DNA from 2 places in the Marinobacter sp. RI1 genome. Region 2 is predicted to be linked to the other one. Evidence: predicted binding sites of a transcription regulator. Region 2 holds the regulator's gene; the other holds the start of a gene.
What was found. The regulator FliA, encoded in region 2, starts transcription of late flagellar genes. The targets are predictions, from matches to a motif close to CTAAAGTTTNNNNNNNNNNNGCCGNTAA.
Positions count from the first base shown of each region.

Region 1: a site for FliA is predicted at 1,971-1,998, ahead of ACAM27_RS08865 (flagellin). Genes of this name have one in related genera too.

Region 1 is NZ_AP031605.1:1,977,661-1,981,861, reverse strand. It holds gene ACAM27_RS08870 (flagellar protein FlaG) at 1-328, opposite strand, end outside; gene ACAM27_RS08865 (flagellin) at 399-1,883, opposite strand; gene ACAM27_RS08860 (flagellin) at 2,268-3,791, shown strand; gene ACAM27_RS08855 (hypothetical protein) at 3,963-4,201, shown strand, end outside.
Region 2 is NZ_AP031605.1:3,053,515-3,057,715, reverse strand. It holds gene flhF (flagellar biosynthesis protein FlhF) at 1-815, shown strand, start outside; gene ACAM27_RS13830 (MinD/ParA family protein) at 889-1,701, shown strand; gene ACAM27_RS13825 (RNA polymerase sigma factor FliA) at 1,734-2,477, shown strand; gene cheY (chemotaxis response regulator CheY) at 2,638-3,021, shown strand; gene ACAM27_RS13815 (protein phosphatase CheZ) at 3,043-3,828, shown strand; gene ACAM27_RS13810 (chemotaxis protein CheA) at 3,847-4,201, shown strand, end outside.

The DNA.
Region 1 (4,201 bases), 1.1 Mb from region 2:
GCTGATCAACCACTTTAACAATGGTCTGGCCCATTTCGTTATCCACTTCAAACTGCAGATCCCGCTGCACATTCTGAACAAAATCGTTCAATTGGCTGACCGCCTGATCCAATTCCTCACGCTGCGCCTCACTAAGCTCCTGCAATCGCTCGGCTTTGGAGAAATCTTTGGCAACGTTCGGTTGAACCTGGGTCGCGCCGGCAGCAGAAGCAGCAAGGTCAGGGGCATTCCGGCCCTCGGCCTGAGATGACGACAGCGCCTTCACCTGAGCCCGGTCACTGGCATTCACCAGCTTCAGGTTCGGATTATTCAGGTTAACGTCATTCATAGCTTTACCTCGCTATCCTCAAACGGCGGAAAACCGGAACCCGAAGGTTCCGGCTGTTACCGCTAGCCCCTTACTGCAGGAGGGACAAAACCTGCTGCGGACGGGCGTTCGCCTGAGCCAGCACAGAGATACCAGCCTGCTGCAGAACCTGGGATTTGGAAAGCTTCGCGGTTTCTGCTGCGAAGTCAGCGTCCAAGATCCGGCTATTGGCCGCGCTGAGGTTTGTTGAAGTGGCCTCCAGGTTAGAGATTGTTGTCTCGAACCGGCTCTGGAGTGCACCAAACTTGGATCTCTGACCGTTCACTGCAGCCAAAGCTGCATCTACGATTTTCAGAGCTTTAGTGGCTCCATCAAAGTCAGTGATATCCAAAGAAGAAACTGATTGCCGAGTTGAGGCCACTGAAGCAGAAGCCAAAACCGCGTTTGCTGTTCCTGTTGCGCTGAACGATTTCTCAGAGTCGAGACTCACTTCACCAGTGATGCCAATGTTGTTATCAGCGGCACCAGCAGCAGCAAGATCACCGTTTCCGAAGCTGACAGTTCCAGCGTTGGTGTTGTTGGTGTCATTATTCTTCAGGAAGATGTCTTCACCTGTCGAATTAGTAAGAACGAGCTGACCACTGTCTTTATCAACAGAAGCCGTTACACCAGTCCGACTGCTAACATCGTTAATGGCCGTCACAGCATTGGCAAGGTTGTCAGCACCAGTTGTGCCACCGATAGTGAAGGACACCCTAGCCGCGTTAGCCGCAGAGTTATCCGAAATAATATCGAAGGTGTACGACCCAGCCCCACCAAAAGTGACCGTACCCTCTGTGATGGCATCTGCAGTGACACCAGTTTTTGATGACGCATCATTGATTTGTGCAGCAACAGTTTTGGCGCTAGACCCGGCAGCTACACTGATAGTGCCACTGGAACCAAGATAACCACTGATGCTCAGCGCTGCGTCTGCTATCCGCACGCCAGTGCCAGCAGTTACATTAGCATCAGTGACGGTTCCAGTGATGTTGGCAGCAGCCGACACACTGGTAACGTTGTTGTTACCATAGTTGTCGGTACGGAAGTTACCAGTTGACGCAGTAATTACCTGGTTGGCATCAGCACCGACCTGAAACTTCGCCGTACCAAAGGTGCCATCCAGCAGGTTTTGGCCGTTAAAGTTGGTAGTAGTTGAGATCCGATCCAATTCGGAGACAAGCTGGTTAACCTCATCCTGCAATGCTTGGCGATCAGACGAAGAGTTACTCGCGTTGGCGGATTGCACTGACAACTCTCGAATGCGCTGAAGGATGTTTCCAGTCTCGCCAAGAGCGCCTTCGGCCGTTTGAGCCAGAGAGATACCATCATTCGCGTTACGGACGGCCTGATTCAGCCCGCGGACTTGAGCATCGAAACGCGAGGAAATTGCCAGACCTGCGGCATCGTCTTTCGCAGAGTTAATCCGCAAACCGGAAGACAAACGCTCCAACGCCTGATTAGACAGCTGCTGAGATTTGTTTAACTGATTCTGAGCAGACAGTGACGCAATGTTAGTGTTGATACCGAGAGCCATTATGCTTCTCCTCCGACAAATGTCGTTATTTCATGGAAAAGGTCTGGCGCTCTTTTTTAATTTGGAAGCGCCGCCCTGTTACTCCACTTAACGGCACCCCACCCCGTTGCTTTAGAAAAAATTCCAGGGATTTTGTAAAGGAATGTAAAACCGGCAATCTTCTTCCGATTGAAACCGCCAAAAACTCGCCGCACACATATTCAACCAAGCCACGAGTCCAAAAATAAATATTTAATAACAACATCTTGGGCACAGAAACAAAAAACTGGCACAGAATTCGCTTGACACAAAGCAAAACGGCAATTTAACGAATTTCCGCCGGCAAGGGCTCCCTTTTTTGCATTGGGCACCCAGTATCCGGCACCTCTGAGCGGGAGAAATGATATGCCTCAGATCATCAACACCAACATTGCGTCGCTGAATGCTCAGCGCAACCTCAATGCATCTCAGAGGGATGCGGATACCACTCTTCAACGGCTGTCATCCGGCCTGCGAATCAATTCTGCCAAAGATGATGCTGCCGGCCTCGCGATCAGCGAACGCTTTTCTTCACAGATTACAGGGTTGAATCAGGCCGTTCGAAATGCCAACGATGGCATTTCTCTGGCGCAGGTTGCCGAAGGCGCACTCAGCGAGTCAGGCTCCATACTGCAACGGATTCGTGAGCTGGCCGTGCAATCTGCCAACGCAACAAACTCGGCGTCTGACCGGCAAGCTCTGCAAGCTGAGGTAAACCAGCTTAAGGAAGAGCTTGAGCGCATCGCCACGACCACCGAGTTCAACGGCCTGAAGCTTCTCGACGGCACCTTCCAGGCTCAGAAATTCCAGGCCGGCGCTAATGAAAACCAAACCATTGCGGTTTCAGTGGACAGCGCCAGAATCAATGACCTGGCAAACAATACCCGATCCGCAGTAAATAGCACCCCAAACTCGGGAACGGGATCTGCGGCAGCGGCCGCCGCCACTCCAGCTGCGGCAAATACTATCGGTGAGCAAACGCTTACCATATCCAGCTCGCTGGACAGCCAGACGGTTCCAATAGCAGCCGGAGATACTGCCGAAGCTATTGCAGAGAACGTCAACAAGGTGGCAGCAACCACCGGCGTTCAAGCCACAGCCAGAACCGAAGCCACCCTGAGCGGCTTCACTGGCAGCGTGCCTCAGACGGTAACACTTACGCTCGATAATGGCGAAAGCTCGGCGACAATCGCTGCTCAGATTACTGATGCAAACGACTTAACGCCTCTTGCCAAAGAAATCAACGCGGCCTCGGGTAAAACTGGCATCACGGCCGAAGTTAATAACGATGGCAGCGTAAAGCTTACTCATCCCAGTGGCAAAGACATAATAATCCAGGATTTCACAGCCACAGCCGGTGACCAAATCACCGTTACGGGAGCAGATACCAACGGTGAGGCGCTGACCAGCGGCGCCGCTGCAACAGACAGCACCAGAGTATCCGGCGAGTTGACTTTCGATGCGTCTGTGAGCTTTGCTCTTCAATCCACAGCAACCCAGGCGGCTCCAGCGGGCGCTAATACTGGCAGCATTTTGGATACAGGGGCGAACACCGCCGTAGGCTCAACACCGGAGAAAGTAGCAGATGTAGACATTAGCACCGTCGCCGGAGCTACCAGTGCCTTGGCAGTAGTTGACGCTGCCTTGGAAAGAATAAGTAGCATCCGGGCAGACTTGGGTGCAGCCCAGAATCGCCTTGAGTCTACCATCGCAAACTTGAGCACCACCTCCGAAAACCTTACCGCGGCGCGTTCCAGAATTCAGGATGCAGACTTCGCAGCGGAATCTGCCAATCTTGCCCGCACACAGGTTCTCCAGCAGGCCGGCCTATCTGTGCTCGCCCAGGCCAATGCACGTCCACAACAGGTATTGCAGCTGCTGCAGGGCTAACCTCAGTAAAATAGATGATCCAGAAACGGCCAGGCTAATCACCTGGCCGTTTTTCATTACTTCCCCACCAAACTGGCACACCTTTCGCAACACCACCCCCAAACCCCGGCAAACCGTCAAAAAACTGCAGACCTTTGCCGCATCGGATATTGGCTGGTAACGAGGTGTTCCATGCAAGTACAACATCATAACGCGCATCTTTCCCGCTCCGTTCAGGCTCAGGTCGCGCGCCTGGTGCTCCAGGCAAACCTGGCGTATGGCGAGTCCAACAGCAACGGGCTCTCCTACATTCAGCGGCTGAAAGCGCGCAATGAATGCCGGGAATACCTGAATCAGGCGTTGGCGCTGGAGGCCGATCACGCAGCGGCCCTTGGCCTGCTCGGCCGAGTGGAGATGGACGACGGCCAGCT
Region 2 (4,201 bases):
CGCCGACCGGCAACAGCGCAGTTCAGCAACGATTGGCCGAGCGCCTGCAGGAGTTCGGTTTGGGCGCGGAGCTGGCCGGCTCTCTGTCCCGTCGGCACCGGGCCGGGCGTCTGGAGGACGGCTGGAAGCAGTCACTGAAAATGCTGGCGACCGGCGTTCGTACCGGTCGCGAAGACTGGCTTGATGCCGGCGGTATCTATGCCCTGGTCGGGCCAACCGGGTCTGGCAAAACCACCACCATTGGCAAGCTGGCGGCCCGCTACGTCCTTGAGCATGGTCCGGATTCGTTGGCACTGGTGACCACCGACCGCTATCGTGTGGCCGCTCATGAGCAGCTCTTCGTGTTCGGCCGCATCCTGAATGTGCCCGTGCGTGTGGTGGATGAGAGCCATTCCCTGGATGACATTCTTGATGAGTTATCGGATCGACACCTGGTGCTGATTGACACTGCCGGCCTGACCAGTGCCGACCGCGGTTACCAGGAACAACTGGCGGAGTTGGCTCGCAGCGATCACAATATCCGTACACATCTGGTGGTCTCCGCCACCAGTCAGCCACGTATCATGAAATCCGTGTGGCATTGCTATAAGATGGCAAGCCTTGCAGGCTGCATCATGACCAAGATTGATGAGGCCCTGACCCTGGGCGAAGCGCTCGGGTTCGTTATGGAGACCAGCTTACCGGTGGCCTGGTACACCGATGGCCAGAAGATACCGGAAGATCTCCAGAGGGCGGAGGCCATTCCGTTAGTGCGCCTGGGCGTAGAACGGCTTAAGGCCGTGCAGAGCGCACAGACAGTCGCCGAAGGTGCCTGAGCCTCGTTGGCGACCAGAATAAAACACCGGCACGCGTGCCCGTACAAGAACGTAGTAAGAGACTGATAACAGTATGAGCAGACCACATCCGGTTCAGGTGATTGCGGTTTCCGGCGGCAAGGGCGGTGTCGGCAAGAGCAATGTTTCGGTCAATCTCGGTATCGCCCTGGCCCAGAAGGGGCGCCGGGTTGTCTTGCTGGACGCGGATCTCGGGCTCGCCAACATCGATGTGTTGCTCGGCATTACCGCCAATCGAAATCTTCAAGACGTACTCAGCGGCGATTGTGATCTGAAAGACGTGCTGGTGAATGGCCCTGGTGGTATCAAGATTGTACCGGCTTCCTCCGGCACCCAGCGTATGACCCAGCTCAGCGCCATGGAACATGCCGGCCTGATCAACGCTTTCAGTGAGCTGGGCGACCAGATTGACGTTCTGATTGTGGATACCGCCGCAGGTATTTCTGAATCGGTGGTCAGCTTCCTCAGGGCCTCGCAGGAACTTCTGCTGGTGGTCTGCGACGAACCTACTTCCATTACCGATGCCTACGCGTTGATCAAGCTGATGAACCGGGATTATGGCACCAACCGCTTCCGTATCTTGGCAAACCAAGTCCGCAATGAGCAGGAAGGCCGCCATCTGTTTGAAAAACTGACCCGGGTCACCGAGCGTTTTCTGGATGTGGCACTACAATATGTAGGTATCGTGCCTTACGACGAGGCCGTCAAGAAAGCCGTCCAAAGACAGAAAGCGGTATTGGATGCCTATCCGAGGGCGAAAGCCTCGCTGGCTATCCGGGCTCTGGCCGAAAAAGTGGACAGTTGGCCTTTGCCGTCCTCTCCCAGGGGGCATCTCGAATTCTTCGTGGAGCGGCTCGTCGAAGTCTGATCTGAATCCAGTCCTACAAGAAAACCGGATACATGACATTGGCGAAAAATCTGGGAATTTACCATCAGGCCGGCGCCAGGAGCCCTTCAGCCCTGATTGAAGAGCATGCGCCGCTGGTCAAGAAAATCGCCCTTCATCTCATGGCCCGGCTGCCGCCATCAGTGCAGCTGGAAGACCTTATGCAGGCCGGTATGATTGGCCTGCTGGAGGCCGCGCAGCGCTATTCTTCCGGCAAAGGTGCCACCTTTGAAACCTACGCAGGGATTCGCATCCGCGGCGCCATGGTGGATGAGATCCGCAAAGGCGACTGGGTGCCCCGCTCAGTGCATCGCAACGCCCGGCGAATCGCCAGTGCTATCAAGCAGGTGGAAGATCGTACCGGGCGCGAGGCCCAGGATGCCGAAGTAGCTGAAGAGCTTGGCATTGGTCTGGACGAGTATCATGCCTCACTCGCCGACGCTAACAGCGGTAGACTTTTTAGTCTTGATGAGCTCAATGAATCCGGCGAGCTGCCGATAGAAGAAGCAGAAGCGAGTGATAATCCGCTGGACGGTATTGCTTCAGGCGCTTTCCAGCGAAGTCTCGCAGACGCCATTGAGCAGTTGCCTGAGCGTGAAAAGCTGGTATTGAGCCTGTATTACCAGGAAGAGCTCAACCTCAAGGAAATCGGTGCGGTGCTAGGGGTCAGTGAGAGCCGGGTAAGCCAGATTCACAGCCAGGCGGCGTTGCGACTTCGCAGCCGGCTGGCCGAGTGGCGGGATGGTGACAACGACTGATCGGCCAGGTGCTGTGTTTCTCTTTCAGCAAGCTGTGTAGCTTTTGGTAAACGATGCTTTACAACGTGCGCAAACACCACACAATAAGCGCTTAAGGTAGCAGCCTGCTAGACTTCCAAAAGGCTGAATGAATTCCGGGTGTTACTGACTGGAGGTCCCATTGGACAAGAACATGAAAATTCTCATTGTGGATGACTTCTCCACAATGCGACGCATCATCAAAAACCTGCTGCGAGATCTCGGCTTCACCAATACGGATGAAGCAGACGATGGCAACACCGCGTTGCCCATGCTCCGAAGCGGCAAGTATGACTTCCTGGTGACTGACTGGAACATGCCCGGCATGTCGGGCTTTGACCTTCTGAAGGCTGTCCGTGCTGATGAAAACCTGAAGAACCTGCCGGTTCTGATGGTAACGGCAGAGGCCAAGCGGGACCAGATCGTGGCTGCGGCTCAGGCCGGGGTGAACGGGTATGTGGTCAAGCCTTTCACGGCAGCCGTGCTGAAGGAAAAGATCGAGAAAATCTTCGAACGAATCCAGTAACCAGAGGTCGGATGGCTCGCCATGAGTGATACCAAACAGAACCATCAGGGCCTTGATCCGGAGGTGGCGGAGAAGCTTCAAAAGCAGGCCTCCGACCTGGCCGAGAATGTAAACGCCGGGAATTATGCCAAGGCGATGACCCTGATCAATGAACTGAGCGAGGTTCGCGATCAGAGTCTGTATCGGGAAGTGGGGCGACTGACCCGCAGCCTCCATGAGGCAATCCGGAACTTCCAGATAGACCCGCGTAATGCCGAGCAGAAAGAAGTGCTGTCGAAGATGAGCGACGCTTCTGACCGTCTGGCCTATGTGGTTCAGATGACCAGCCAGGCGGCGAACCGCACCATGGATCTGGTTGAGGAAAGCATGCCGGTGGCTCACGCCATGCGGGATGAAGCGGTTTCCCTGCGGGATGAGTGGCAGCGTCTGCGCCGTCGTGAAATGGAGCCTGCGGAGTTTCGGGAGCTTTACGGTCGCATCGACAAGTTCTTCGCTGGCCTGACGACAGACTCCGACAGTCTGTACCAGAACCTGTCGGAAATCCTTCTGGCTCAGGATTTTCAGGATCTTACCGGTCAGGTTATCCAGAAGGTCACCGCGTTGGTGAAAGAGGTGGAAGACAACCTTCTTGGTCTGGTGGTGATGGCCAGCCACGTTGATCAACTGACCGGCACAGTGCATCAGATTGAAGAAAAAGAAGAATCGGCCGAAAAAGGGGTAGGGCCCCAGATCAAGGCCGATGAGCGGGAAGATGTAGTTTCGGGACAGGACGATGTGGACGATCTGCTGTCCAGTCTCGGATTCTGATAATAAAGAGGGTGACGCATGGCGTTAGATGCTGATGAAGAGATCCTGCAGGACTTCCTGGTAGAAGCCGGCGAGATACTCGAAAAGTTGTCGGAGCAGCTGGTGGATCTGGAGCAGCATCCCGATGACAGCGATCTGCTGAACGCCATTTTCCGTGGCTTCCATACCGTGAAAGGGGGCGCAGGCTTCCTTCAGCTGGAGGCACTGGTTAATTGCTGCCACTCTGCGGAGAACGTGTTTGATATTCTCCGGAATCACAAGCGCAAGGTAACACCGGACCTGATGGACGTGGTGCTGGAGGCGCTGGACAACGTTAATGCCATGTTCGAAGAAGTCCGCAACCGGGAAGAACCGACGCCCGCGCCGGACGAAC